4 regions of the Paenibacillus sp. GCM10027630 genome follow, and region 3 is predicted to be linked to each of the others. Evidence: predicted binding sites of a transcription regulator. Region 3 holds the regulator's gene; each other region holds the start of a gene.

The links. The regulator Rex, encoded in region 3, represses fermentation and respiration genes when NADH is low (regulators of the CRP and FNR family bind a similar motif). The targets are predictions, from matches to a motif close to TTGTGAAATATTTCACAA.
Region 1: the regulator Rex is predicted to act here: its motif matches at 6,224-6,241, upstream of ACFQ0C_RS11375 (cytochrome ubiquinol oxidase subunit I).
Region 2: the regulator Rex is predicted to act here: its motif matches at 5,724-5,741, upstream of ACFQ0C_RS33580 (DoxX family membrane protein).
Region 4: the regulator Rex is predicted to act here: its motif matches at 2,829-2,846, upstream of ACFQ0C_RS30990 (formate/nitrite transporter family protein).

Annotation. Positions count from the first base shown of each region.
Region 1 covers NZ_JBHTGY010000023.1:24,354-32,009, forward strand. The annotation lists gene pnpS (two-component system histidine kinase PnpS) at 1-1,604, shown strand, start outside; gene ACFQ0C_RS11360 (response regulator transcription factor) at 1,650-2,375, shown strand; gene ACFQ0C_RS11365 (Gfo/Idh/MocA family protein) at 2,609-3,691, shown strand; gene ACFQ0C_RS11370 (cytochrome d ubiquinol oxidase subunit II) at 3,776-4,795, opposite strand; gene ACFQ0C_RS11375 (cytochrome ubiquinol oxidase subunit I) at 4,792-6,147, opposite strand; gene ACFQ0C_RS11380 (hypothetical protein) at 6,683-7,656, shown strand, end outside.
Region 2 covers NZ_JBHTGY010000089.1:38,240-45,895, forward strand. The annotation lists gene ACFQ0C_RS33545 (ABC transporter ATP-binding protein) at 1-826, shown strand, start outside; gene ACFQ0C_RS33550 (metallophosphoesterase) at 819-1,448, shown strand; gene ACFQ0C_RS33555 (YqkE family protein) at 1,572-1,829, shown strand; gene ACFQ0C_RS33560 (stalk domain-containing protein) at 2,086-3,726, shown strand; gene ACFQ0C_RS33565 (HupE/UreJ family protein) at 3,786-4,901, opposite strand; gene ACFQ0C_RS33570 (ATPase) at 5,009-5,389, shown strand; gene ACFQ0C_RS33575 (hypothetical protein) at 5,391-5,660, opposite strand; gene ACFQ0C_RS33580 (DoxX family membrane protein) at 5,806-6,360, shown strand; gene gatC (Asp-tRNA(Asn)/Glu-tRNA(Gln) amidotransferase subunit GatC) at 6,616-6,903, shown strand; gene gatA (Asp-tRNA(Asn)/Glu-tRNA(Gln) amidotransferase subunit GatA) at 6,958-7,656, shown strand, end outside.
Region 3 covers NZ_JBHTGY010000058.1:10,036-17,691, reverse strand. The annotation lists gene dinG (ATP-dependent DNA helicase DinG) at 36-2,885, shown strand; gene ACFQ0C_RS29035 (redox-sensing transcriptional repressor Rex) at 2,882-3,505, shown strand; gene ACFQ0C_RS29030 (inorganic phosphate transporter) at 3,579-4,577, opposite strand; gene ACFQ0C_RS29025 (DUF47 domain-containing protein) at 4,608-5,228, opposite strand; gene ACFQ0C_RS29020 (amidohydrolase) at 5,500-6,801, shown strand; gene ACFQ0C_RS29015 (cell wall elongation regulator TseB-like domain-containing protein) at 6,838-7,329, shown strand; gene ACFQ0C_RS29010 (hypothetical protein) at 7,492-7,656, shown strand, end outside.
Region 4 covers NZ_JBHTGY010000060.1:208,440-216,095, forward strand. The annotation lists gene pflA (pyruvate formate-lyase-activating protein) at 1-728, shown strand, start outside; gene ACFQ0C_RS30980 (hemerythrin domain-containing protein) at 749-1,270, shown strand; gene ACFQ0C_RS30985 (methyl-accepting chemotaxis protein) at 1,396-2,667, shown strand; gene ACFQ0C_RS30990 (formate/nitrite transporter family protein) at 2,937-3,719, shown strand; gene ACFQ0C_RS30995 (universal stress protein) at 3,824-4,255, shown strand; gene ACFQ0C_RS31000 (hemerythrin) at 4,448-4,984, shown strand; gene hpf (ribosome hibernation-promoting factor, HPF/YfiA family) at 5,039-5,578, shown strand; gene adhE (bifunctional acetaldehyde-CoA/alcohol dehydrogenase) at 5,696-7,656, shown strand, end outside.

The DNA of each region.
Region 1 (7,656 bases), on a different contig from region 3:
TTCGATATTACACGGATCAAGCCAACAGGTTGAGGAAATCGGCTGATGCGCGCATTACCTACATTCGTGCGGATGGTAAGGTTCTGGGCGATTCCGATCATGCAGCGGCTGATATGGAGAATCATTCAGAACGCAAGGAAATTGTCGAAGCAAGAACCAATGGTACCGTCGGTTCGGATTCGCGCTATTCAGCCACAGTTGGCCGCAATACGCTGTATGTGGCAATACCGGTCAAGGAAAACGATCAAATCAAGGGCTACGTGCGCCTTGCTATGAGCTTGGTTGAGGTAGAAGCATCGATTAGACAGGTATGGCTGGGTTTGCTAATTGGCCTGCTGGTCGTATTTGCGCTTGCTGTATTAATTAGCTTTCGTGTGGCCTATAGCATTACAAAGCCGATAGAAATGATTACGAAGGTAGCTCATCAAATTACTAATATGAATTATAAGGCTCGCGTTCATGGACGTAAAAAGGATGAGGTTGGACAGCTCGGGCATGCGATCAATCGAATGGCAGACAGCCTGCAGCTGCAGATGAACCGGATTATTGAGGACGAAAGCCGCTTGAAAAGCGTGCTGGAGAATATGATCAGCGGCGTTATGATGATTGACCGTGACGGTAAAATCGTGCTGCTGAATCGTTCGGCAGAGGATATATTAGGCTTCTCATCCCAGGAGCTGCTGGGCAAAAAATTTGACGAGGCGAAGCAGCAGTTTGACTTTACCCAATTGATTCAGGAATGTTTTGACGTTCACGAGCATATCCGGGATGAAATGATTTTCTATTACCCGTCTGAGCGCATATTGGAAATTAACTTAAGCCCTATGTCTTTAGGTGAGGAAGAATGGGTAGGAGTTTTGATAGTGCTTCATGATATTACTGCGGTTCGGCGGTTGGAGCGGATGCGGAGTGAATTTGTCGCGAATGTGTCCCATGAATTAAAAACACCGATCGCTGCAGTTAAAGGCTTTGCGGAAACGCTTCTTGCCGGTGCCTTAAACGACAAAGAAACCGCTAAGTCGTTTTTGCAAATTATTTTTGATGAAAGCGAGCGTTTGAACCGGCTTATCGGTGATATTTTGGAGTTGTCCAAGATCGAGTCGAAACGTATTCCGCTGCAATTTTCACCGGTTCATATGCAAACCTTTGTAGGCAATTGTCTGCATGTTATGAATTCGGAAGCGTCCAAAAAGTCGATTGAGCTCGATATGATAGTAGACGAGAATTTGTACATTGAAGCAGATGAGGACCGGCTGCGGCAAATTATGATCAATCTGTTATCCAATGGCATCAATTACACACCTGAGGGTGGTAAAGTAAAAGTGAAGGTGGACTCTCTTCTTGGCGGAGGGGGCGCATCCGAAAATGAAAGAATTCGTATGACCATTTCAGACACCGGTATTGGCATTCCAAAGAAGGATTTGCCGCGTATCTTCGAACGTTTCTATCGGGTGGACAAAGCGCGGTCAAGAGTTTCAGGCGGTACCGGCTTAGGGCTGTCCATCGTCAAACATTTGGTTGAGCTGCACAGTGGGTCAATTAGGGTTGAAAGTGAAGTCGGTATGGGGTCGAAGTTCATTATCGAATTGCCGATTATTCATTAGTCATGCTATGATTGGTGTATACAGAAATTAAAGCGGGGGATTCCCATGCCACAAACTATTTTAGTTATTGAAGACGAGCCTACATTAGCAAGGCTGCTATCTTATAATTTATCGCAGGACGGTTATGAGACGAAGGTAGTGGATCACGGCAGCGATGGGCTTCAAATTGCTCTTCAGCAGTCGTTTGATTTAATTATTCTTGATATTATGCTTCCAGGGATTAATGGTTTTGAGATTCTATCCAAGCTAAGGCAAAAGGGCAATAAGACTCCAGTCATTATTTTGACTGCTCGCAATGCGGAAGAAGAGGTTGTACAGGGTCTTAAATACGGCGCTGATGACTATATTACGAAGCCGTTTGGTGTTGCTGAGCTGCTTGCACGTGTGTCTGCCGTATTGCGCAGAACGATGTCAGAGGAACAATTGCAAGAGAAGAATACCGCAGGAGAGAAGGTCATCACTGTTGGTGAACTGAACATCTATCCTGAGAAATACGAGGTTATGCTGAATGGCGAATCAATCTCGCTTAGACCTAAAGAGTTCGAAGTGTTGTTGTATCTCGTTCAGCGGCCAGGTGTTGTTGTAACAAGGGATGATTTGATGAACATCGTATGGGGCTTCGACTACATCGGTGGGCAAAGAACGGTAGATGTGCATGTAAGCTCATTAAGAAAGAAGCTCGAAATGAATCAGCAGAGCGTGCAGATCGAGTCGATTCGTGGTGTCGGCTATAAATTGGTCAGTACAAATACGAATATGAAGAAAAATTAATACCTTAAGCAGCAAGCCTTTTGAATGAAACATTCAAGGGGCTTTTTTGCGTTTGCAAAAAATTGAACCTGAGGCGGCCATTTCCCGGGAAATGGGCATAAGCCAAAATCGTATATAAGGTTAACAGGATTCGAAATATATTTTTGGTGGTTTCTTGTCTATACTAGGACTAGGTTATTTTGATCATAATGATAAACAAATTTGCTTTTTATCCTGAAGGAGGAGCAAGAAATATGTCGAAAACGTTTAGAATTGGAATTATAGGTTGCGGAGGGATTGCTAACGGCAAACATATGCCCGCATTAAAAAATCAACCCAATGCAGAAATGGTCGCCTTTTGCGATATTGATGTAAACAAAGCCCATGATGCAGCGAATAAGTTCGGTGTAGAGGGAGCTAGAGTATATGAAAATTATCGGGATTTATTAAATGACGGGTCTATCGATATTGTACACGTTTGTACACCGAATGATTCCCATGCGGAAATTTCCATTGCAGCTCTAGAGTCCGATAAGCACGTAATGTGCGAGAAGCCGATGGCCAAAACAGCTGCAGATGCAAGACGTATGGTGGAAGCTGCGAAACGTACAGGCAAAAAACTGACGATCGGTTATCAAAACAGGTTTCGTTCGGACAGCCAATATTTGAAAACAATTTGTGCCGAAGGTGATCTTGGAGAGGTGTATTATGCGAAAGCACATGCAATCCGCCGCCGCGCAGTACCGACATGGGGTGTGTTTCTGGATGAGGAGAAGCAGGGCGGTGGTCCGCTGATCGATATTGGTACCCATGCTCTGGATTTGACCTTGTGGATGATGGACAATTATAAGCCTAAGGCAGTGCTGGGAACTGCTTTTCACAAGCTTTCCCATAAACCGAATTCAGCCAATGCCTGGGGAGCCTGGGATCCTGAAAAGTTTACCGTTGAAGATTCCGCCTTCGGGATGATAACTATGGAGAATGGTGCTACCATAGTATTGGAGTCCAGCTGGGCGATTAATATGCTGCAAACAGGTGAAGCCAAAACAACCTTGTGCGGAACAGAAGGCGGTGCCGATATGCAGGATGGTCTTCGTATTAACGGAGAAAAACACAGCCGCTTATACATGAATCAGATCCAATTGGATGCTAAAGGCGTAGATTTCTACGATGGGAAGAAAGAAAGTCCTGCCGATTTGGAGGCTCGCTTATGGCTTGAAGCCGTTGAGCAGGATAAGGATCCGGTTGTAACTCCTGAGCAAGCTTGTGTTGTATCCGAAATTCTTGAGGCTATTTATGAATCCTCCAAAACAGGTAAAGCTGTATATTTTGACTAAGAAATGGTTTTGATTTGAATAAAAAAAGGCTATCCAACAAGTAGGATGACTTGTGGATGGCCTTTTCTTATAATTTATATAACCTTATTTCCCATGCTTGCCCTGAACATAATTTGCGTTAAACAAGAACAGCCGCATCAACAAGTACAAGGAAGGAATAAGCAGCATTAGTCCGGCTATAAAGGCAATTATCAGCGCAATCCCCATACTTGGACTTGTGATGCTCTCATGGATCGAGATCATGGGGTATAAGATATAAGGTAAATGTGAAGCCCCATATCCAAAGAAGGCCAATGCGAATTGCAGCATCACCGTCAGGAATGCTAACCCGAGACGTTTGCGATGCCAAATCAGGTAAGTAGCGACCAGGAAGCATAGGAATGACAGCACGAACATCCAGGATAGATCAAGCATCTGTTCAAAATGCCAAGGATTATGCCGTTGTATTGAGAAAAATACAAGCAGACTGCTAAGAATAGTAGGTATGCTCCATCCAAGAGCGAAGCCGCGCAGCACTTCCATAGCCTTATAGTCCTTTGCTTTGTCAGCATAGTAGGTTAAGAAAGCTGCGGATATAAACAAAACACTGACGAGCGATAAAATAACGACAGACCAGGCATAAGGACTTGTAAAAAGCTTGCTGTAGAGCAATGTTACCTGATTGCCCTTTTCCTCGATATAACCTCCCTCTGAGATCGTCAGCACTATGGATAAAGAGGCGGGAATAAGCAGTCCGCTAGCTCCGTACAGCAGCATATAGAATTTATTATCCTTGGAACCGTAAGTGCTAAAGGCATAATATGAGCCACGAATGGCTAACAGTATGATAGCAATGCTGCCTGGAATTAACAGCGTAGTACCCAGGTAATAAGCTGTATCCGGAAAGAAGCCGACCATCCCGACCATAAAAAAGATCAAGAACACATTGGTCACTTCCCACACTGGGGAGAGGTAGCGTTCGATAATGCCATGCACTAAATGCTTTCTTCCGGTAAGCATGCTGTAGTAGCTGAAAAAACCAGCTCCAAAATCGATAGAGGCAACGATCAAATATCCATATAGAAAAATCCAGAGAACGGTAATTCCTATCAGCTCGATATTCATTTATGCGGGCCTCCTTCAATACCATTCTGCTCCAATTCCTGTTCAGGAGTATAGCTTCGGAACATACGGCGAAGTATGATCCAGACGGTGAAGCCAAGTACGATATACAATAAGGAAAAAAGCAGCAGCATCCAGTCCACATTAGCAGAGGTCGTGGCACCATGCACGGTTTTCATATAGCCGCGCAAAATCCATGGCTGTCGACCGGCCTCAGCGAAAATCCAACCGCATTCAATGGCGAGCATGGCGAGCGGACCTGACCATACAATGCAGCGAAGCAGCCAACGAGGCAGTGGCCTTCCTGTGTTTTGGCGCGATTTGCGGTTGATCCATAAGTATGCGATACATAGTACAATCGATAAGCCGCCAATGGTAACCATAATATCGAAGAAATAATGAATATAAAGCGGCGGTCGAAGCTCTTTTGGTGTTTCGTTCAGTCCTTGAACTACAGCATCCGGCTTGCCATAGGCCAGTATACTTAGAGCATAGGGCAGCTTTAAGGCATAGCGAATTTCATTGTTTTCACCTAATACACCGCCAAAAACAAGTGGGGCTTTCTCGGCAGTCTCAAAATGCCATTCGGCTGCAGCAAGCTTTTCCGGTTGATACTCAGCCAGAAATTTGCCGGACAAGTCACCGATAAAAGCGGTAGATAAGGAGAAGATTAGTCCGCAAACCATCGTCAGCTTCAGCGCTTTTTGATAGTAGATGTGACGTTTACCGGCGAGCAGTGCTACAGCGGCTATAGCTGCAAGCACGAATGCGCTGGTCATATAGGCAGATGAGAGTACATGTGCCGTTTTGGTAGGCGTCGCAGGATTGAACATAGCAACTATCGGATCGATATCAATTATCGTGCGACCGGACAGCTTGAACCCTTGGGGAGTGTTCATGAACGCATTGACAATGGTGATAAAAAAAGCGGATGCACTGGATCCTATAATAACTGGAATTGATATAATAAAATGTGTCCAAGGATTGCGGAACCTATCCCATGTATACAAATAAATGCCAAGAAAGATCGCTTCGAAGAAGAAAGCGAATGTCTCCATAAACAGCGGAAGCGCAATGGCTTGACCTGCAATCTGCATGAAGCTTGGCCATAATAAATTCAGCTGCAGACCGATGGATGTACCGGTAACAACACCGACGGCTACGGTGATTACAAAGCCTCGCGCCCAGCGGCGAGCCAGCAGCGTATAGTGAGGGTCTTTACGCTTTATCCCTAGAAATTCAGCGATGGCAATCATAACTGGAACCCCGACCCCGATGGTCGCAAAAATAATATGAAAGCCCAGCGTTAGCCCAGTAAGTATTCGGCTGTACACGGCCGGATCGTAGGACATCATGGTACATCAGCTCCTTATTTTGTAGTACATGTTATTGTATTACCCAAACGGTTATATTATTTATTATAAACGTGACATGTGATATTTTTCACAACATATTTGAACGAGTTTTGACTAAACGGTTACGAAATGATGAATCGAAAGGGTTTGTGATTAGGGAAAATAAAGTTCTTTAATGGAAAATAAAGTTCTTTAACGGAAAATAGAGTTCTTTAATGGGAAAATAAAGTTCTTTAATGAAGTTTACAAAAGTAAACAGTCGTAACTTAACTAGACAGGAAATGAAAGGAAGAGCTGGGACTATCGATGGACGCCGAGCCAATAGTAGTTGTGGGGTATAAACGATGAAGTCTCAGTTGGAAAAGTAATAGTGTTTCCGCGTACGACACATGTGGAGTGCTGTTCACTACTAGTGAGGAACGATTAAGAATAAGATGTATTGGTGTTCAGACCCTTCCTACCGTTGGAAGGGTTTTTCTTTTGGAAATGGAATATTAATCCTTATGGGCAAAGCTATTTGAACGGAGTGGGAATAATGGGACAAAGAGCGAATTTAATTATTGTCAGGAATAAATCTTACGAGTTGTATTACAGTCACTGGTGTGCGAACACTCTGCCAAAAGATTTATTTTGGGGAGAACAGTATGCCATTAAATTTATCGAGATGCAGACAAGGGTTGATGAATCAGGATGGTTAGATGATGTTTGGGCAGAAGGTGGGGCAATTCTTGATTTAGATAAAAAGAAATTAATTTTCTATGGTGGTGAGGATATACTGCACGACATCCCACTAAGGAATCTCTATTTAGAACTTATGAGGAATACTTGGCATGAATGGGAAATCCAATGGGCTTACGAAGGCATAGTAGATTTAGCAACATATGTTGGTTACCCTAAGGAAAAAGTATTAACAAGTTCTGAAGATGATATAAATGATTTAAGTCTAGCACCACCTGAAGAGAAGAACTGGGTTAATACGGTGGCAAGTTTAAAGTTCTCACAAAACGAATTACTTCTGTTTCCGTTATGTGGGGGAATAGACGTTTATTTATCATATGGACCTGATTTGATTAACAAAATAGATAAATCCTATGGTTATAAAAGTATTTCCTTAGATGAATGGTCTAAGGATTTCCCTGTGGGGGGCTTCCATATTGATATCATGTCGAAAAGATTAGAGTTTTGGCATGCTAATGATATTCCAAACATATCTCAAGAACTTCAATCAAAATGGTCTGATTGGGAAGTCATTGAAAATTATAGCAATTACGAAACACAATATAAAAGTACTAATGGACTGCTAAAGTTTCAAGATATCAGTCAACATCAATTATTGGAGGAATTAAAGATTATTCTGTTGAAGGAATCATCGAATCCTTTAGATGCGTTAGAGTACTTTGTAAAAAAAGAATCAGATGCAGGAAGAAAGGTAGAAATAAGCCCTCACGCTTTGAGATATGATAGATATGAATTACCCAAGAATGTTAGAGAAGAGATACTAGACTATGC
Region 2 (7,656 bases), on a different contig from region 3:
TTACGCGCTTTGGCCTCATATGACGGTCAAGCAAAACATTGAGTACGGGATGAAACGAAGAAAGACGGAAGCGGCTGTTATGAATGAACGATTGCAGCGGCTGCAGGCGCTCCTCCGTTTGGAAGGTCTTATGGAGAGGCTGCCGGCCCAGCTATCCGGGGGTCAGCAGCAACGGGTAGGGATTGCCAGGGCGATTGCAACGGAACCGGATTTGCTGCTCATGGATGAGCCCTTATCCAATCTGGATGTCAAGCTGCGGACGGATATGCGCAATGAGCTGGCCCGACTGCTGGGCGAGCTGTCCATTGCTTCGCTCTATGTTACGCACGACCGGATGGAAGCCTTCACGCTGGCTGACAGAATACTCGTATTGCGCAACGGCAATATCGAGCAGCTGGCAGAACCGCGCGAGCTGTTCGAAAAACCGGCAACTCCGTGGGTTGCCCAATTAATGGGCTATCATAACCGGCTAACGGGATATTTAGCGGAAGGCGGAGCACCAGGTGCTCATTTGGCGGGAAGCCGAATATCCGGCACAGTGATGGCTACCGGCTCCGGTAAAGGAGAAGCTATTATTATGCTGCATCCCGAATCTATATTTGTCTGTGAAGTGTCAGATGTTGAAAAAGGAAATTGTTTACCGGTTAAAGTTGTTCAGTGCATCTATGAAGGCACATGTTGGAGATTAATCGTGGAGACGAAGGATGGACAGCCGGTGCATGTATTTCATGACAGAAGGGTGGAAACGGGCGAATGGCTGGAATTGTTTCTTCAACCGGAGCGGGCGATGATCTACGCGAATTCCTCCGGAGCGGTTGATGGGTAGATTGCTTGCGGTTTCAGACATACACGGATATGGGTGGCTGCTGGAGGGACTTCTCAAGCATGCAGACTATAATTCCGCAAAGGATCATCTTTATTTGTTGGGGGATTATGTAAATAAAGGTCCTGATTCCGCAGGCACCCTTGAGCTGATCCGCAAACTAATGGACGGGGGAGCGGTTGCCTTACAGGGAAATAACGAACGCAAATGGATGCACTGTATTCCGGATCAATCAGTGGACCCCGCTCAGTTTATACCATTTATTTCCATCCTCCCGCTAGTTTCCGAATACGGACCTTATTTATTCGTCCATGCAGGATTACGTCCAGGCGTGCCGCTTAACGCACAATCCGAAAAGGATTTAACGGAAATAAGGGATGAGTTTCATTACGCTCCGGTTGAACGTGGGCGGACCGTAGTTTTCGGGCATACTTCTACCTTCCGCTTTGGAGTAAGTCCGGAAGAAATTTGGTTCGGGGATGGTAAAATTTGTATCGATACAGGAGCTGGGCATGGGCATTATTTAAGTCTTGTCGATTTGACGAATGGCATTCAATATTATGTTTCCGTGCTGTCTCCGCATACAATTCGAACTGCTTTACTGCAGCCGCTTCACCAGCAATGAACGGATTTCATCAGGCGCTCTGTCATTTAACCTAACTTTATGGACCCGCATGACCGCTTGGCTTCATAGAATCTGCTAAAGAAAGCTGTTATACTGTGGGTATACTTTAAAGAGGTGAAAACAATGGCGAAAAAAAGAGTGCAGCTGACTCCCAAGCCAGCTTCCGAGGATAAACCCGCCACTTTGAAGGATTTGTTAAATCCCGAAATTGTGGGGAAGCTGAAAATGCAGGCTGATGAGATGAAGGCAGCTGAGGAAAAGCGCAAGGAAGAAATACGCAACCAAGCCGCAGAGGCGCGTAAAGCCGAACAGAAGCGTCTGGATAATGATTTCGGGCATCTGCTTGAAAAAAGTGGGATGGACTGGAAAAATTACAAATAGCAGCTAGTTTATAAGACAAAAAAAGAGACCCACCAGCAACGGGCTGTGTGGGTCTTCAATATATATATCAAAAAAGGGGTCATAATTAGTATAACCGCATTGTATTAAAATAAGATGTGTACAACATTTCATTTATATTACAATCTCATTCCTACTGTTAAATAAATATTTCGTTCTTCGAAAAGTATGAAGGGGAATGAACGCTCTCTATCGAATTGTTTTCGATGAATAACATTTACAAGGGGGATGACATGTAATGCGGAAAAAAGTAGTGGTTTCATTAGCGGTGGCATTGGCTTATCTGGGTTCACTAACCTCATCGGCAATGGCAGCTGATGCAGTTAAATCGGACTTAAAGGTATTGCTGAGCGGTAAGGCAGCAGAGTTCTCGGATCGCGCCTATTTGGTAGACAACAGCTTGTACGCACCCTATGAATTAATTGCTAAAGCGGTAGGAGCTGAAGCTAAATGGGATGCAGCTACCAAGACACTTGCTTTGAGTAAGGACGGTAATACCGTTCAGCTTACGGCTGATGCAGCAGAGCAGAAAGTCAATGGACTGACTGTAGCCACAGGAACACCGCTTCAGCTCATTAATGGCAGCGCTTATGTGCCGGTCCGCCTTGTCTATGAAACATTCGGAAATCAGATAAGCTATGATACTCAAATTAGAACGGTGAGCCTGGCTACCTATACTCAGCCCGGTTTTAAAGTATTTGGCGTTGGAGAGCAGCAATATGTGACTGGAAGCGAGCTTCGAGCTTCTGTTGTTACATTAAATCATAACCTGAAGGATTATACGCAAAATAAAGAATCCAAAAAAGGTGAAGGCCACCTTCTTGCAGCACTGGATGCCGATCCTCTTGCAGAATCGGCTTTGAAAATAACTAAAGGCGAGCCCATCGTATTTAAAAACCTGAAGCCAGGCGAGCACACTTTGAATGTCCAGCTTGTAGGCAATGATCAGAAGCCGATACTGCCTGAAGTGAAGAAAGCTATCAAGTTCCGCTCGGTTGGAACGTCCATTCTGACGGATCTGGATCCTGAGCAAGCGACTGGCATGCGGATCGAAGGAGTGACGGGGGACAAGCAAGGCAGATTGTACACCATTGACATGGATTCCAAACAATTATTTCGCATTGCTCCTGAGACAGGAAAAGCTGAGGTATTGACTGTTTTACCTCGCTCAGCCACGGGTATGGTTTTCGATAGTAAAGGCAACCTCTATATGGCAAGCGGTGGCGGTCAAGGTGTAGAAGGAGTTGTTTTACGTGTACCGGCAAAGGCTTTAGAGGGCGGAGCTTTTGATTCAAGCTTGGTGGAAACATTCGTTAGCGGCACTAACGGGGCTAATGGATTAGTATTTGATGCATCTGGAAACCTGTATGTCAGCGGCGGTGCAACCGGAAATGTGTATGTCGTGAAGCCTAATGGCGAAAGCAAGGTTTGGGCTAGCGGCATTGCGGCAGAGCGTAAAGAGCAGTTAATCACTGTGAATGGCCTCGACTTCGGTAAAGACGGTCTTCTCTACATTGCCAATACGAGCTCAGGCGAGATTCACAGGGTTAAAGTAAATGCCGACGGTTCGTTCGGTAAGGTAGAGAGTGTTGCTAAAGATCCGTTGCTATACGGTGCAGACGGCATTATGTTTGGCCCGGACGGGGACCTTTATGTATGTGCCAATGAGCGCAACGCAATTGTTAAAGTAACCGTGAATGGCAAGGTAACTGAAGTAACGGCGAATGATAATAAAGGAATACTGGAGTTCCCGGCAAGCTTGCATTTTGTAGGAACTACCATGTACATTAGCAACTTTGATGTGCAGCGGGGCTCGAATAATCCGAACACTCCAGGAATTGGCGCTTCCATTGTCAAGCTTGAATTAGGCGGCAAATAATTTAATATAAGACGAATTAACGGGCATCGGCTGAAAAGCCGATGCCTTATTTCACGTTGTTACCCCCCTCCGGGAAGCATTCCCGTTCTTTCAAGCAGCCACCAGAAGGCGCGGATAAAGATGAGAACGGAGCCTGCGATAATAATGGTTCTGCGCCATTTTCCCCGCGTCACCCATAGCAGCAAAGGAAGCACTGCAAATACAACTGCCAACTGACCGATCTCAACTCCAAGATTAAATATCAGCAGTGAACTGACGAAATAGGCTTTAGGAAGCCCGATTTCCTCCAAAGCACCAGCAAAACCCAGACCATGGACAAGTCCGAAAATAAAGGTCAGTACCCAACGCATAGCGTATTTGGTGGATACTATATTTTCCAATGCCACATAACAGATGGACAGGGCAATAGCAGCTTCAATCCAGACTGGATTCAGGCTCACATATCCCAAGGAAGCGAGCAGCAGAGTGATGCTATGCGCCACAGTAAATGCAGTGACGATTTTCACGATATCCCGATATCCTGCCGCTACCAGAATGAGTGAGAATAAAAACAATAAGTGATCAAAGCCTAGTAAAATATGCTCGATGCCGAGCAGGAAATATTTCCACAGAACAGCAGCCTGCCCAGCAGTATGCAGCGACTCGAAATGATAGGAGCGGTGCATGCTGTCAAAGATGGTTTGGTCCACATCCGTGCCGTTCATAATGAGGGCGAAATTAAGATGGTTAGGATCTTCTTGGTCGAACAGCATTGTATACTCAATGGTAAACCCGGAGATTGGCTCCCGGCTTGTATAATTAATCAGAAAGGTTATGCCATTAATGGACTCCTTGGCGCTTTTCTCCAGGGACTGAAGGTTGAAATCCATGGGTTCCAAATTTTGCAGCAAACGAACCTTAGCTCTTAGTTCATTTTCCAACTCTGTTTTATATAAGGCGATTTCTTCTGTGGAAAGGGAGCCGTCATGGTTTTCATCATACTTTTGCAGGCTGTATTCAGGGATAAATAGCTCATATTTAACGCTATTTTGCATCACCGTCAGCTGTGAATAACCATTATTTAACGGATGAGCGCTAGCGGCCTGTCTATCATTGCTTACAGCTAAAAAAGATGCTAGAATTAGTAGAATTATTACCCATTTTATTTGAGAGCAGACTCTCATAGCTCTGTTCATTAGCCACCTCTGCTTGTTGTTGTTACTTATTGTCATTGCTAAGTTCATAATAATCAAATTCGGGCAGGAGTCAAACTCTGCGCGTTAGTATTGAGGAGGAATGGTATATGCTGCGTTTGGGACAAAAGGTATATATCGTAGCAGATAGCTTCGAGCAAAATTTGCCCGTCGGTGATTACGGTTATATAATCGCTTACGACCGCAATTCGGATAATGTATTTGATTATGTTGTTAGAGTACCCAAAATAAACAAGCATTTTTTTGTGCCTACTGCGGATATTGAACTGGAGGAAGTTTTGGTTCAGCAGGAGGTAGACAGACTGGAACGCGAGGCGTTGATAGATTTTGCGCTGGCTACTCGTAACGAAGAGTTATTCCGCCGTATCATGAATGGGGAAGAAGCGGAAGCAGAGAGTGTAGAAACCGTCAAGGAAGTACAGTCGCAGGCTGATTTTATTAAACAGGTTAATCTAAAAGCATGGATTTAAACTAAGCAAATACTTTGGCAGCTTTAGGCGGGAAAGTACATGAACCGCAGAAATGCTGTTTTTTTGTGCCCAAAAAGCGGCTGTCTGGATGGTTTGGATTGCAATGAGGGACGGCAAGTTTTTTTCTTTTCCATGTGATTTTGCTCACATCGCAATCTGTCAGTCCATGGTAAAGTAAAGGTGTGGAAGGGAAGTAACAACCATTCACAATCAAGATTTTAAAAAAGAAAGGATCATGTGCCATGGTGAAGAAAATGACCACTTGCTGCAAATCCCAATCATCGATAATCCGCCTGCATATGCACTCAATAGGATGAAAATTTTTTCGACTATTATGTGAAAATAATCACAATGATTACAGCAACTTGCTTTTCCATATTCAGGATTGTCAATTCACTAAAATAGGGAGATGGATGATCATGTTAAAATGGGTTCAAGAAAATGTTTATGCTGCTTGGCTGCTGCTGATTGTCAGGTTATATGTCGGTTATGAGTGGATTACTGGCGGGTGGCACAAGCTAACAGCCGGATTCGATGCCACTGGATTTATCAAGGGAGCCGTTACAAAGCCACTCGTTGATAAAGCTACCAATGAGCTTATCTATCCTACTTATACCGCATTTTTACAAAACTTTGCACTGCCGAACGCTAAATTGTTTAATATAATTATACCATTCGGTGAACTGCTGGTTGGTTTGGGGCTAATCCTTGGAGCTTTGACAACAGCAGCAGCATTCTTCGGAATTCTAATGAACTTCATGTTCATGTTCGCAGGAACGGTTAGCACTAATCCTTGGATGATCCTGCTTGGAACCATCGTGTTTGTAGCTGGCACGAATGCGGGAAGATGGGGCGTCGATTACTACCTGATGCCTTACATCCGCAAAGCGCTGCACAGAAGGAATAAAGGTGATAAGCCAAAGGCTGTAGGCGGGGGCACTCATACTCCCAATACTGCAGCTCATGCCTAAAAGAGTCTAGCCAAAGCAGGCTGGCATAAAGCAAGTCTTGAAGACCGTGGAGCTTCCAAGCCACGGTTCTTTTTATGGGCAGAATGTATATGTTTTGGAGTGAGCGAAGCTTATCCCTTATTTCAATTTTGTTATAGTAGCACTAACCAATTCTATAATTGAGTTCAAATTCTATCTAGTCTATAATAAGAAGATGAATTTTCGGCTATGATGTCGAAGTATGCTAAGGAAAGTATGAAAGGCGGGGGGCATTCGATGAGTATTACAATTAAAGATGTAGAGCATGTAGCTAATTTGGCCAGACTTGAACTGAGTGAGCAGGAGAAGCATAAGTTCACCCAACAGATGAATGCTATTTTAAAATATGCGGAAAAGCTGAATGAGCTTGATACAGACCATGTAGAGCCGACTAGTCATCCGGTTCCGCTTGTCAACGTAATGCGCGAGGATGTAACCAAACCATCGTTGTCAATTGAACAAGTAATGCTGAATGCTCCGGACGAAGAGGATGGACAAATCAAAGTGCCGGCTGTTCTGGAATAATGCCTGAACTGCATTAGCACGGAAATGTACGATATTTGAAGGGAGGATGCTGTTTTGTCTTTATTTGATCTTAAATTACAAGAAATACATAATCGGCTGAAAGCCAAAGAAATAACGGTTTCCGACTTGGTGAATGAATCCTATGGACGGATCGGGCAGGTGGACGGCAAAGTTAAAGCGTTCCTGACGCTCGACGAAGAAAACGCCCGCTCGGCAGCGAAAGCATTGGACGAGCAGCTTGGGTCCAATGATTCGAGAGGATTGCTATTCGGCTTGCCTATCGGTATCAAGGACAACATTGTGACCGAAGGCGTTACTACTACATGTGCGAGTCAATTCCTGCGTAATTTTAACCCGGTCTATGATGCTACTGTCGTCACCAAATTGAAGGAAGCACAAGCCGTTTCCATTGGTAAATTGAATATGGACGAGTTCGCCATGGGAGGCTCCAACGAAAACTCCAGCTTCCATACTACATACAATCCGTGGAATTTGGAGCATGTTCCTGGCGGCTCAAGCGGCGGTTCGGCTGCGGCCGTTGCTGCGGGAGAGGTTTACTTCTCACTTGGCTCTGACACTGGCGGCTCCATCCGTCAACCGGCGGCGTACTGCGGCATCGTTGGCTTAAAGCCTACGTATGGCCTTGTATCGCGCTTTGGATTGGTTGCCTTTGCGTCCTCTTTGGACCAGATCGGTCCTTTGACCAAAAACGTTGAGGACAGCGCTTATTTGCTGCAAGCAATTGCAGGCTAT
Region 3 (7,656 bases):
AAGAAATTGGGAATGAAGGGATTGACATAAGGGTAATGAAATTCGCGGTTTTGGATTTTGAAACGACCGGGAGCCAGTCTACGGATCGCATTATTCAGGTTGGCCTCGTCATTATACAGGATGATTACATCATTGACAGGTATACCTCCTTGGTAAATCCCGGGATCGGTATACCTTCTTCTATAACTGCATTGACTGGAATTGACGATAGTATGGTTGCAGATGCGCCAGAGCTTGATAGCGTTATGGGAAACATGGTGCCTTTGCTTCAAGATTGTGTGCTCGTCGGCCATAACATTGCTTTTGATTTAGGTTTTTTGCAGAGGGCTTTAGACGAGGAAGGCTATTTTCCGTTTGATGGCAAAGTGTTAGACACCATGGACACGCTGAAGGTACTCTACCCGTCATTATCGAGCTTACAGCTTAGTATGGTGTGCCTTGCCTTCGGTATTGAGCACGAACGTCCACATCAAGCAGACAGCGACGCAGAAGTAACAGCCTTAATTTGGATTAAGTGTCTTCAGAAATTTCAAGCATTACCTTTGTTAACGCTGCAGAGGTTGTCATTGATTTTTGATGAAGTAACGACTGACTTCGGCTGGTTTATCCAAGAGATGAAAGCGTATAAGGAAATGTTCACAACCATTGATTCCGATACTGCTCACTATTTTCGGCAATTTGCTATCAATGTTGACGATTGGGGAGAGGATGAGCCAATTCGTAGTGAACAGGATGTTAAGGGATTGCCGGACACCTTTGCATTATTCTACGATGAGCTGAAGCAAGCGTTAAAGCAGCGCTTTGAGTCTTACGAGGATCGTGAAGCTCAGGTTCGTATGCTCGAGGAAGTAGAGGCTGCTTTCCAGCAGGGCCAGCATCTCATGATTGAAGCGGGAACAGGTACCGGTAAATCGCTTGGTTATTTAATCCCTTCTTTATATTATGGCCTTAAACAAGATAAGAAAATAATAGTAAGTACCCATACAATCAACTTGCAGGAGCAGATTCGTGAAAGAGATATTCCGCTTCTGGAGGATTTATTTCCTGTAGGATTTCAGGCTGCAGTGCTTAAAGGCAGAAGCCATTATTTATGCTTGCGTAAATTTGAGCAGAAGATGAATGTTCAGGACTTTGAGAATGGTAAAGATGATCGGCTGTCAGCAGGACAAATGCTGGTATGGCTTAGTGAAACGAAGCATGGGGACGATGAGGAGCTGCATTTTGGAAATAAAGGTGTGCAGTTTTGGCATTCTGTTGCAAGTGATACGGATTCTTGTTTAAACAGGGCTTGTCCCTGGTTTAAGAAATGCTTCTACCATCGTGCAAGGCATCAATCAAATACAGCAGACGTCATTATTACGAATCACTCTTTGTTATTTACTGATATGAAAGCGGAGAACAGGCTTCTGCCTAGCTACAAGCATCTTGTAATCGATGAAGCTCATCATTTTGAAGAAGTTGCTAGCAAGCATCTGGGTATAGAGCTTTATTACGGAGCTTTCTTGAGTACCCTTTGGTGGTTGTTTAAGGATAGCAGGAGCGGTCAATTACCGCTGCTTCGCTTAAAGCTGCAAAAGCACGAGAAGGATCAAATACAGACCTGGTGTCAATCAATAGATGAAGTAACGCCTAAACTGCTGCAAATTAAAGAAGAGTGGGATGAGCTGGCTGAGCTGCTGTATCAGCTGGTAGTAACTCGCTCTGACCCTTCGCAATCCGAAGCCGGCCAGCTAGTGTACCGGGTTAAAAAAGATGAAACACCCAACGGTTGGGACAAACTTCTGGTGCTTGAGGATAATATTTTCATTCATATGAATGAAGTTATAAAGAGGCTGGAAAAGCTGTTTAATGAGATGAAAGAAATGCAAGATGAGTTGGACATTCAAGGGATATTAACCGATTTAAACGGAACTCTCAAGGAAATGTACCGCCACCGTGATAATTTACATTTTTTTATGACCATGCCCGACGATAATTATGTGTATTGGATTGAAGCGGGGAATGGTAAAAGCAAGTCGCTTCAGCTGGTAAGTGTACCTATTGATGTAAGCTCCATGCTGCAGCAATCTTTCTTTGGTATAAAAGATAGTGTCATTCTGACTTCAGCAACCTTGTCGGTTGGCAAATCATTTGATTATACATGTGAGCAGCTAGGCTTGGAAACTAAAGAAGATGAGAGCAAGCTGAAGACGGTTCAGCTTCCATCCCCGTTTAATTATCGGCAGCAGGCACTTGTCGCCATCCCAAGAGATTTTCCAAGCATACGCGGCAATAACGGCGAAAAAATATTTATGGACCATCTGAGTATGTCTCTCGCTGAGGTAGCTTTGGAAATGAAGGGACGTATGCTGGTGCTGTTCACCTCAAACAGGATGCTAAAGCTGGCACATACTGCATTGAAAGATAAGCTAAGTCCATTTGGCATCCAAGTGCTTGGGCAGGGAGTAGACAGCAGTAATCGCAGCAAGCTGACAAGGCTTTTTCAAAGCAGTCCCGCGAGCATTTTACTTGGTACTAGCAGCTTTTGGGAAGGAGTGGATATTCCGGGGGAAGCATTGAGCTGTCTGGCTATTGTACGTTTGCCTTTTCAACCTCCCAACCATCCGCTTGTTGAAGCGAAAACTGAGAATTTGAAGAAGCTGGGTCATAATCCCTTTATGAAGCTATCGGTGCCTCAAGCGGTTATTCGCTTTAAGCAAGGTTTTGGCCGTCTCGTAAGAACGGCGAAAGACAGAGGCATAGTTATCATATACGATACGAGGGTAATTGATACGACCTATGGCAAGTATTTTCTATACTCTCTGCCAGGTCCCAAAATAGAACATATGCCTACAAGTCAATTAGTTCCGAGAATCAAGCAGTGGATGGGGGAAAGCGATATATGAAAACATTAAAAATATCGGAAGCAGTTGTCCGCAGACTGCCGATTTATTTGCGCTTCCTTAACGAGCTGAGCAAGAAAAATGTGCATACTGTTTCATCCCAGGATCTAGGTATTAAGCTTGATTTAAATCCGGCGCAAATACGCAAAGACCTTGCCTATTTCGGTGAATTTGGCAAAAAGGGCATTGGTTATGATGTAGATTATTTGATCGAGAAAATCCGCCAAATTCTTAAAATTGACAAGGTGATCCCAGTTGTATTGGTTGGTGCCGGGAATTTAGGCCGAGCGCTCTGCAATTATAATGCTTATCTTAAGGATAATATGAAAATTGTCGCTATTTTTGATGAGCTTCAGAGCAAGGTAGGGGAGTCAATCAATCATTTGAAAGTAAAGCCGATGAAGGAGCTTAAAGAAACTATACAAGGCTTGAACATTCGGATTGGAATTATTACAGTGCCTGCAGCAGAAGCCCAGAATGTTGCAAACCAGTTTGTTGAAGGCGGAGTAGAAGCTATTTTAAATTTTGCTCCGATTATTATAAAAGTTCCGAGTGAGGTGCGCGTGCATCACGCTGATTTTACTACTGAGCTGCAAAGCTTGGCGTATTATTTGGATGAATAGTCAACAGTATGGATTATTAGACATAAAAAGAACGTCAGGAGCTCCTGACGTTCTTTTTATGTTCACTATTACTCTAAAAGAATAGGAATACGACTTTGTAAAGCAGAAAAGCAACAACCATACTAATTGGAATTGTAATGATCCAGGTCATAACCATTTTCGTAACCGTCGCCCATTTCACATCATGGAATCTCATAACAGATCCGGTACCAATAATGGATGATGAGATTACATGAGTAGTGGATAAAGGCATTCCCATATGGGTAGAAACTTGAATAACTATGGATGAGTTTAAATCAGAAGCGAAGCCGTTAATAGGTTCGATCTTGATCAGTTTTTTACTCATTGTTTTAATGATTCGCATACCGCCTATCGATGTGCCTAACCCCATAGCTATAGCGGCGCTTATTTTAACCCATAAGGGGACATCCATGGTGGTTTGATAGCCTAAAGTGACGAGAGCAAAAACCATGATTCCCATCGCTTTTTGAGCATCGTTCCCTCCGTGGGATATGGATAGTAACCCGGCAGAAATAATTTGAAAAAATCGGAAGGTTCTATTGAGCTTGGATCGTGAATGATTGCCGCCTACAATGATAAGCTGACGAATAATCCACATGATGATAAAACCTGTTCCAAAAGCAACTATTGGAGATAAAACCAAAATTAGAATAATTTCTCTGAAACCACTCCAATTGAGTGCCGCTGTCCCGGCTCCAGCTATAACACTACCAGCTAAAGATCCGATCAAAGTATGAGAGGAAGAAGAAGGGATTCCGAAATACCAAGTCACTAGATTCCAAATAATAGCGGACAAAAGTGCGGCAATAAGTATGGGTACACCATTCTCAATTTCGGCCGGATTGGCTACTTTTCCACCGACGGTTTTGGCTACCTCTGAAGATAAGAATGCGCCAACGAAATTCAAAATCGCCGCATAAAAGACAGCAACTCTTGGAGTTAGCGCTCGGGTAGAAATTGAGGTGGCAATGGCATTGGCTGTATCGTGAAAGCCGTTAATAAAGTCAAACAGCAGCGCCAGTCCAACAATGATCAACAATAAGGTTAACATAGTCTCCTCCTACCAAATATGGACGACTGCTTACGAATAACGCAATACTACGCTTTCCAGTATATTTGCAACATCTTCACAGGCATCTGTTGTTTGCTCCATACGTTCATAAAGCTCTTTCAGCTTAAAATCATGATATGGATCTTTAGGGTTTAGAAATATTTCTCTGATGCCTTCCCTCATTAGACGATCGGCTTCGTTTTCGAGGCTGTTGATTTGAACCGTGTGCTCGGTCATTTGCATGTACTTTTTCTTGGAAAGCAGCTTGAAAGCATCGAGGATGTGCTGGCAGCTTGCTACAATAACCGCGGAGAATTCTTTCATATACTTATCGCTCTCGGAGATATTCAAATAGTCAAAACGGGCAATCGTGGCTTCAATGCCGTCAATTACATCATCGACCTTTGAGGCAAGCTCCATAATATCCTCGCGGTCTAGCGGGGTGATGAATACTTTGTTAAGACCTTTAAAAATTTGGTGCGTAATCTGATCTCCTTTATGCTCCAAATCTTTCAGCTGCGGGTAAAACGTAGCGGGCGGTTGATCTCCCATGATGGCATTACGAAACATTTGTGCAGCATGTAGCGTATTTTCCGATGCTTTAATCAGCAGCAGCAAAAAGTCAGTGTCATTTTTTTTTGCAAAAAGCATGAAGCAGCCTCCTCGATTGTGTATTTTAACAATAAGTTAACAATATTCTTGTAATATGTAGAATTTTGCCGAGAAAAATTAACACAAAATTAAAAATAACACAATAGACAGATGGATTGCAATCATAGTTTATCCAATTTAGAATATGTTCATCAAAGTGTAAAAATGTAATGTAAGCAAGGTTGCATTAGCTAATGTTACTTGATTTCTGTGGATTGAAGTTGTACAGTTAAATTTGGTTATTAATGCGCGCGAAGGGATATGTGAAATAATGAAAAAATGGATTATTACTAATGGTACTTTTATTACAATGGACGAGCAAAATCCTGTACTTCAAGGATGTATGGTTGTAGAAAATAATCAGATTACATATATAGGTAAAAATGCTCCGCAGCCTCTTGATTATTATGACGAACAAATTGATGGTTCTAAGAAGCTGTATATGCCGGGTTTAGTTAACACTCATAATCATGCAGCCATGTCTTTGCTTCGCGGCTATGGGGATGATTTGGCGCTGCAGGTTTGGCTTCAGGAGAAAATGTGGCCGATGGAAGGCAAATTTACGGCACATGATGTTCGGTGGGGATCGCTGCTATCTATTATAGAAATGCTTAAAGGTGGAACGACTACTTTTGTTGATATGTACGATCACATGAATGAAGTAGCCAAAGCGGTGGAAGAAAGCGGGATGCGTGCAGTCCTAACTCGCGGAGTTATAGGATTGTGCCCGCCAGACGTTCAAACGGCCAAGCTAAGCGAAGCAAAGCAGTTTGCTCTTGACTGGCATGGTAAAGCTGACGGACGTATCACTACGATGATGTCGCCGCATGCTCCCTATACATGCCCGCCTGATTATATAGAAAAGATTGTACAGGTTGCTCATGATCTGCAGCTTCCAATCCATACGCATATGTCCGAAACAGCACGTGAGGTTCAAGATAATGTAGATCAGTACGGGGCAAGACCTGTTGCTCATTTGGCCAAGCTAGGTGTTTTTTCCAGACCTGCACTGGTTGCCCATGCTGTTCATTTGACTGATGAAGAAATAGATATATTAAAGCAGTATGACGTTCGTGTTTCTCACAACCCGGGCAGCAACTTAAAGCTGGCTAGTGGTGTGGCGCGGATACCGGAGCTGCAGCGCAAGGGAATTATGGTTTCTCTTGGAACAGATGGTCCTGCAAGCAACAATAACCTGGATATGTTCGAGGAAATGAGGCTTGCTGCCTTGATTCATAAAGGGGTTTCCGGTGATCCGGTTGCCGTTCCGGCTGATTCGGCGCTGCGTATGGGGACGTTGGATGGTGCCAGATCGATTTGGCTAGAAGATGTTGGCGCGCTGCAAGCGGGAATGAAAGCTGATTTCATTGCATTGAATATCGATCAGCCTCACTTTTTCCCGAAAACGAATTTCATTTCCCATGCTATTTATTCAGCATCTGCCAAAGATGTAGTTGATGTATGGGTCGATGGAAAAATGCTCGTTAAAAATGGTGAGTGTCTGACATTAGATGAAGAAAAAGTGCTGTTTGAAGCACAGCAGTGCTTCGAGCGTTTGGTTGGACAAGCATAAGATGGTGAACTGAAACGGGGAGGAGGGCTGCATCCCGTGAAATATAAAATTATAGCTGCCGCGGTAATAGTATTATCGCTTCTCGTCTTTTTTAGTATCCGTTTTTTTAACATGGTTCAAGAAGATGAGTGGAAGGTTCAACGTAATGCCGTGGAGACTGCCTATCAGAAAACAATTTTGACTAAAGCCAATAAAGTTGAAAGCTTTGTGAGTGATCAGCCGTATACTATCATTTTTGGTGAGGATAAGATCGGTCAAAGCCTTATTGTTTGGGTAGGTAAAGAAAGTATATACACGCAGATGGCTGTTGATGGAATCACTGCTGAACAAGCCGAACAGCTTGTATTGGGAAGGCAGCCGGAAGCTAAAGTATTAAGATTGATGCCAGGGATAGTTAATGGAAATCCGGTCTGGGAGGCTTTTTATAAAGTTATACCCGAGAATGAACGCAGCGGACGATATTACTATGATTACTATGCATTCCACGATGGGGCTTATATTGATACCTATCGATTGAGCATCGAATAATGTTTAATTTGAGCGTCTATTCAAGAGCGATCGGATAACCGAAAGCATTGAATTAGACGCTCTTTTGTGTTGTTTCCACACATTGCATCATCATTTTGTATATATCATGTGATATACTATCGATATAACAAATCGATATATAAGAAAGGGGGACGTCAGCTTATGAAGTTACGTCTCTTACCTGTGATAATAAGTGTTTCTATTTCTGCTGTAGTTTTATTTGGCGGATGGTTCGTATATCAAAGCGTTGCTATGGAAAATCCTTTGAAAGAGGTAGTTGAAAGTACACCGGGTGTACAATTGATGCATACTCACATTACCAATACG
Region 4 (7,656 bases), on a different contig from region 3:
ACGGGCCGGGCATTCGCTTCGTTCTGTTCATGCAGGGCTGCGCGCTGCAATGCCAGTTTTGCCATAATCCCGACACATGGGATACCGAGGGTGGCAAGCAAGTTACGGTAGATGAAATTATTGGGGAGCTGGAGCCTTACCTGGAATATTACCGCAGGTCTGGAGGAGGCATAACAGTCACCGGCGGGGAGCCTACTCTGCAGGCCGGCTTCGTGGCTCAGCTGTTCAGGGAGTGCAAGCTGCGGTATGGCTTGCATACTGCACTTGATTCGTCCGGTTTTTGTGAGCCGAACCATGCGGAAGAGCTCATGGAATCTACCGATCTGGTGCTGCTAGATTTGAAGCAGATGAACAAGGCGAGGCATGAGGCTCTAACCGGCCAACCTAACGATCGGATTCACCGTTTCGCCAATTGGCTGTCGGAGCATAGGAAGCCGGTCTGGATCCGTCATGTACTGATCCCCGGTATTACCGATAGTTTTGAAGATTTATATGCTTTGGGGTCCTTCATAGGAACCATGCGAAATGTGCAAAAAATAGAGCTGCTTCCTTATCACCGCATGGGCATATATAAATGGCAGCAACTGAATAAAGCTTACCCGTTAGAAGGTGTGCCTGCACCGTCCGAACGCGAGGTGGAACGTGCATGGGGAATTGTGCAATCAGGCATAGCAGCTTCTCACGGGAAATTGAACTTGGAGTTGGAAGACAGAGTGGAACTTACCTGACATACAGGAGCTGAAGATCAATGAATGAAATGAAGCTGAAGCAAGCTGACCCGACTGATCTTACCTTTGCTTTCGAACGATTAAAAAATGAGCATATTTGTTTATACGAAACTATCTATCAATTAGAAAATAGGGCAAAGCATCTTAATAAAGTAGAGAAGCCTATAGAATATGTAAGCAAGCTGGAGGAGCTTCGCGATCAAGCACTCAGCTTGATTGCTGAGCTGGATAAACATTCTGAGTGGGAGGATAACGAGCTGTTCCCTCTGCTGATTGAATACTTCCAACTGCCTGGCCATCCACATACAACAACGTCTCTCTGGATGCTGGAGCATGAGCATGAACTGGCTAACCTGTTTTTCCGTTATTTCCTGGAAGAGGCAGATAGTTGTCTGGCTCAGCAAAAGCGTGCTTCAGGCTCCCGTTTAACGGATCAGCTGCTCCAAGCATGCCGGTTGGTCAAAGAGCATTTGCAAACGGAAGAGGATACCGTGCTGCCTTTGGAAGTAGAGCTGTACGTGGGCACGGATGCATCAATCTGATCAATATGGTATAAGTCCAGTCCTCAACCTGCGCACTTGATGTATATGATTTTTGTCACAGTTAATATCTGCCAAAATTGTGTATAATCAATATGTGTCAACACTATGGGTTTGGGGGCTGTTTCATGTCATTTGGTTTGATTAAAAAAATGGTCATTGGCGTAACGGGTGTTTCTGCAGTAACTTATGGAACCAGTGCCTTTTTTATTTTTGTATTGAAGGATTCCTTTGCCGGATTTTTACCGGATTGGTTATTCATTTCCTTAACCCTTGGTATGGGAATTTGCTGGACAGGAATTCTTGGCTGGCTTATGGCGAGATGGATTGTGAAACCGTTACTGCAGTTCACGGCTGTTGCTAATGAAGCTGCTGCGGGCAATTTGAAGCTTACTATTCCTGAGCATCGTTCCAAGGATGAGCTGGGCATTTTGAACAGGTCCTTCAGCTTTATGGTAAATCAGCTCAGGAAGATCGTTCAAGATATTACACAGAACGCAGTAGCTGCCAGCCAAAGCTCTGCCGCACTAAGCGAAGCGATCCTGCAGGCTACGAATCAAGCGGAGCGAATCTCCCGCATTTCCGAGCAGATCGCTACAGGAGCTGAACGGCAAAAGGCGGAGTCCTTGCAGTCTTTCCATGCAATGGAGCAAGTAACTCAGGCTGCGGTTGAGGTCAGTGAGCAAGCGGAGCAAACATGCTCCTTCTCCTCGCAAATGGTCCGTACCATTGAGGATAGCAGCCAAATTGTCAGGTCGCTAGTGCATACCCTGATAGAGCTGTCTAATTCAGGGCTAGAGACCATCGAGGTAGCGGCGCAGCTTGAAGCTTATGCCAAGGAAATAGGGAGCGTGACCCATTTGGTTGGTGAAATTGCCGCCCAGACGCATCTGCTCGCGTTGAATGCAAGCATCGAGGCAGCCAGAGCAGGCGAGGAAGGGCGCGGCTTCTCAGTCGTAGCTCTGGAGATTAGAAAGCTCGCTGAGCAGAGCTCCAAGTCCGCTCAAGAGATTGATGAGTTAATTCGGCAGGTCCAGAGTAAAGTGGATGACGTAGTGGAACGGTTAAAGCAGCAAGGGGAAGCGATGCACGAGGAGGCATCCAAAGGTGAGCAGACGGAACAAGCACTCCAGATGATTAGAAGCAGCGCTCATGAAACGGAAGGCGCCGTATTGCGAATCGCTCAAACCGTCGATAAGCAAGCGGTGAAAATACAGGATGCCGGACAGAAGCAACGAATCATTGATACGATTTCACAAGAAATATTAAATTCTGCCCGGCAAGCAGCCGCGTCTACTCAGGAGCAAAGTGCTGTTATGCAAGAAATTGCTTCCTCGTCGGAATTGCTGCAGCGCCAGTCGGATTTACTGAAGGAAAAAGCATCCGTTTTCCGCACCTAATAACCTAGCAGTGAACAGAAGCGCAGCAGTCGCATAACCATACAATGATCATGATCAAAAGCATGCTCAAGCTTATACTAAAGGTCATGCTTTTGATTGTTAGAATCTCCTGACAGTCGAATCCTCTTAGGATGCAAAGGGAGGACTACTTCCTCCTATGATTGTGATTAATTTCACATATCAATCAGGGTTTTATCAGCAATCTGCCAAACAAATATCCGATACATGTGACTTTGTAGCAACAGGACGTTTACTAAGGAGGGAAAGCAATGGGCTTCATCAAACCGGATCAAATCGCCCTTCGCACCTTGCAGGCCGGTTTAAAAAAAGCGAATATGCCGCTTTCTGTCCAACTTCCACTTGGATTTGCTGCTGGGGTGTTTATAGCACTAGGCTTCTTGTTAGCCATCCGGGTAAGTGCTGCCTTGCCTCCCGATTGGGAAGGCTTCAGGGGCTTTATGGGAGCTGCGGTATTTCCGTTAGGTCTTATTCTTTGTCTGGTTGCAGGCGGTGAGCTTCTAACTGGTAATATGATGGCTCTGCCTTTCGCTTGCTTTGCGGGCAAAGCCTCCTGCTGGCAGGTAGCCGCAAATTGGCTCGTCATAACTATAAGCAACTTCGCCGGAGCGATCTTTGTTGCTTACGTGTTTGGCCACCTTGGAGGCATGACAGAGCAGGGGCCGTATTTGGCCCAGACGGTCGCGCTAACTCATGCCAAGCTGGAGGAGCCTTTCGTTGCAGCTTTTATCTCCGGTATCGGCTGTAATTGGTTAGTTTCCTTGGCTGTCTGGATGGCTAACGGTTCGGAGGATGGCGCCGGGCTGATCCTTGCCGTCTGGTTCCCTACCATGGCCTTTGTTGCCCTCGGCTTTCAGCACGTTGTCGCCAATATGTTTTTAATACCGGCTGCCATCTTTGCGGGTCAGGCGACCTGGGCGCAGTATATAACGAATTTTGTCCCTGTATTTCTAGGAAATGCTGTAGGGGGAAGCTTGTTCGTTGCAGGAATTTATCGGATAGCTTACCGTAAGTCTCTTTCATACAACGAATAGCGCTTCGATCCGAAGATTATACCTAACGGTGATTTATCTCACATCCAGCAGCGCTTGCAGGGCGTATACTTAATGCATAACCAATAAGAAAGCTGGTGTTCAAAATGTTTTGCAATAAGATTTTGGTTGCTTTTGACGGATCGGAATTATCTGAAAAGGCGTTGGACAAGGCAGTAAAAATCGCTCAAACCAGTCCGGATATTGCTCTGCATGTCATTATGGTTATTAAATTTAATGCATTTATAGCAGGGGCTTATCCCGTTACTACTGAAAATGTTTATGAATCCGACCTGTTGTATGGAAACGAGATCGTGAAGAGGCTGGAGGGGGAATTATCGCAATTGGAAAATCCTCATTCCGTTTCCTTGATTCAAGGATCGCCGGAGATCGAAATTCTCCAATTCGCGAAAGAGCAGGGCTCCGACCTGATTATTATGGGCAGCCGTGGGCTTACGGGGTTGAAGGAAATGCTTCTGGGTAGTGTTAGCCATTATGTCGTACAGCACGCTGAAGTTCCGGTATTAATTATAAAATAGCCGAGTGAAAAGCCCGCATTGTTAATAAAAGTGCAGGCTTCCTTTCAAGAATGTGATTTATTTCACATGAAAATCAATTTTCAGATGCACTGGTATCAGAAAGAACTCGTTTTTCTGCTTACTGAAATCCATAGTTGGTATGGATAGAATGGATCAGCGAGCAAGGAATGCTTTAACTTGGAGGGAATGAGAATGAAAAACGATCATTATCCGATGGAATCAGGTACTGCCCACTCCACTGAATTAAGTGCCGCACTGGACCGATTGACACAGGAGCACGGTGAATTAATGCAGATATTGTTGGATATGGAAGACCAGGCCAAGCTGGCGGAGCAGGAAACGGACAAGAGAAAGACAATCCAATCGCTTCTGCATCTGAGACTTTGGGTGAAAGCATTTATGCAAGAACTGGAACGTCATTCGGATTGGGAGAAGGAGGAGCTTTTTCCGTTTCTAAACAGTTATTTCCACCAGCAATCATCCCCTTCGATGATTCCTTCCTTTTGGGCGCTTGAGAAGGATTATGAGCTGGCTGAGGAGTATATCCAATATTTTTTGAGGGCTGTTCATGAGATTGGGGAGGATTCGGAGCTTGTGCAGCTGCACCAGGCATTGGCTTATCTGATTCATGCGTGCCGCATTCTCAAAGAGCATTTGGCTAAGGAAGAACAGCTTGTTTTTCCAATGACAGAGCAGGTTTTAACGGATTTGGATTATTTATTTTCCTGAAAATCGAAGGATCATAAAGCACGCATTATTCAAATATGTAAGGAGCGGATAACCATGAGACAAATTTTACATGGAAAAAATATGGAGATTACCCCGGTGCTAGGCGACTATGCAAAACGGAAGCTTGGGAAGCCTGACGATATGTACGATGTGGAAGGGGATATGCATATAACGTTATCCGTACAGGGACATAAGCATGAGCATACGGTGGAGGTGACGATTCGGTTTTATGGAATGACGCTGCGGGTGGAGGAAAAGCAGGACGATATGTATGCAGCAATTGATCTGGCGGCTGATAAGCTGGAGCGGCGGATGCGTAAGCTGAAGGAAAAGGTTCAAGGCAGACTGCGGAAGTCAGGACTTGAAATTCCGGAGCTTGCTAATATCGCAGAAGCAGAGCAGGCAGAAGTGGAGGACTTCGCAGTGGTCCGCAGGAAGAACGTGCTGCTGAAGCCGGTTGATGTGCAGGAAGCGATTCTGAACATGAAGCTGCTGGACCATGATTTCCATCTATTTCATAATCGGGAGACGAACCTGACGGAGTTAGTCTATAAGCGCCATGACGGCTCCTTCGGGCATATTGCTCAAGCCTGATTACGCGATAAGTCTTTATCTTGAGCAGTTATGTCAATATTTAATTAGTTGTGATGATTGCAGCAAAGTATAGGGCTGAGGAAGCAAAAAATCATATCGATTATGGAGGCGGAACTTATGGCCGTAAATAAGAAGCTGGAAGCTGCAGGCGGAACTCCGGCGCAGGAAGAAGTTAATCGGCTGGTTGAACATGCAAAGCGGGCGCTGCAGTCCTTCATGCAGCTGAACCAAGAGCAGGTGGATACCATCGTTCAGCAAATGGCATTGGCCGGATTGGACCGGCATATGGTTCTTGCCAAGCTGGCTGTGGAGGAAACAGGCAGAGGGGTTTATGAGGATAAAATCACCAAAAATTTATTCGCTTCCGAGTATATTTACCACAGCATTAAATATGACAAAACAGTCGGTGTAATCGAAGATAATGTCTATGAGAATTATCAAAAGGTTGCTGAGCCCGTTGGCATTGTGGCAGGTGTGACACCGGTAACGAATCCTACCTCTACCACGATGTTCAAGGCGCTTATTGCAATAAAGACGCGTAATCCGATTATTTTTGCTTTCCATCCTTCCGCTCAGAAATGCAGTGAAGCGGCTGCTAGAACCGTGATGGAGGCGGCGGTAAAGGCAGGCGCTCCCGAAGGCTGCATTCAGTGGGTCGAGCATCCGTCCCTGGAGGCAACCTCCCTGCTGATGAATCATCCGGACGTGGCATTGGTGCTTGCAACAGGAGGCTCCTCGATGGTAAAAGCCGCCTACAGCACCGGTAAGCCCGCACTGGGCGTCGGGCCGGGCAATGTCCCCTGCTTCATTGACAAAACAGCGGATTTGCAGCAAGCCGTCACAGATTTGATCTTATCGAAGACGTTCGACAATGGCATGATTTGTGCTTCAGAGCAGGCGGTTATCATTGAAGAGCCGGTCTATGCGCAAACCAGACATCTGATGATTGAGATGGGCTGCTACTTCTTAAATAAGGAAGAAACGGAATCGGTGTCCAAGCTGGTCATTAATCCGGAGAAATGTGCCGTTAATGCGGTTATCGTAGGACAGTCTGCAGTAAAGATTGCTGAGATGGCAGGCATTCAGGTCCCTTCAAATACGAAAATTTTGGTAGCCGAGCTGACTGGAGTAGGTGAAGCTTATCCGCTGTCCGCTGAGAAGCTGAGTCCGGTATTGGCCTGCTACAAAGTTAAGAATGCGGCCCAAGGCATCAGCCGTGCAGCAGAAGTAACAGCTTATGGCGGCATGGGTCACTCTTCGGTCATTCATTCCAAGGATGATCAGGTTATTGCAAATTTTGCAGCAGCTCTCCAAACTGGACGTGTCATCGTAAATGCACCTTCTACTCATGGCGCTATTGGCGATATTTACAATACGAACCTGCCTTCTTTAACGTTGGGCTGCGGTTCTTATGGACATAACTCTACTACCTCGAATGTAACAGCGGTCAATCTGCTTAACATCAAACGCGTTGCTTACCGGACGGTGAATATGCAGTGGTTTAAGATTCCTCCCAAGGTTTATTTTGAAAAGGGCTCGACGCAATACCTTGAGAAAATGCCGGATATTTCTCGAATTCTAATCATAACAGACCCGATGATGGTAAAGCTTGGTTATGTAGAACGTGTGGAATATTATTTGCGGAAACGTAAAACCCCTGTGTATATCGAGGTCTTCTCGGATGTGGAGCCTGATCCGTCTGTGGAAACAGTGGAGCGCGGCACGAAAATGATGGAGGGCTTCCAGCCGGACTGCATTATTGCTTTGGGTGGCGGCTCACCGATGGATGCGGCAAAGGCGATGTGGCTGTTTTATGAATACCCGGATACGAGCTTCCAATCATTGAAACAAAAATTTATGGATATCCGCAAGCGGGTTTATAAATATCCGCGGCTTGGGAGAAAGGCGAAATTTGTTGCGATTCCGACAACCTCAGGGACGGGCTCAGAAGTGACCTCCTTCGCGGTCATTACGGATAAACGTGAAGGCAACACCAAATATCCGCTTGCAGATTACGAGCTTACTCCGGATGTAGCGATCATCGATCCGGATTATGTGTACAGCTTGCCGAAAACAGC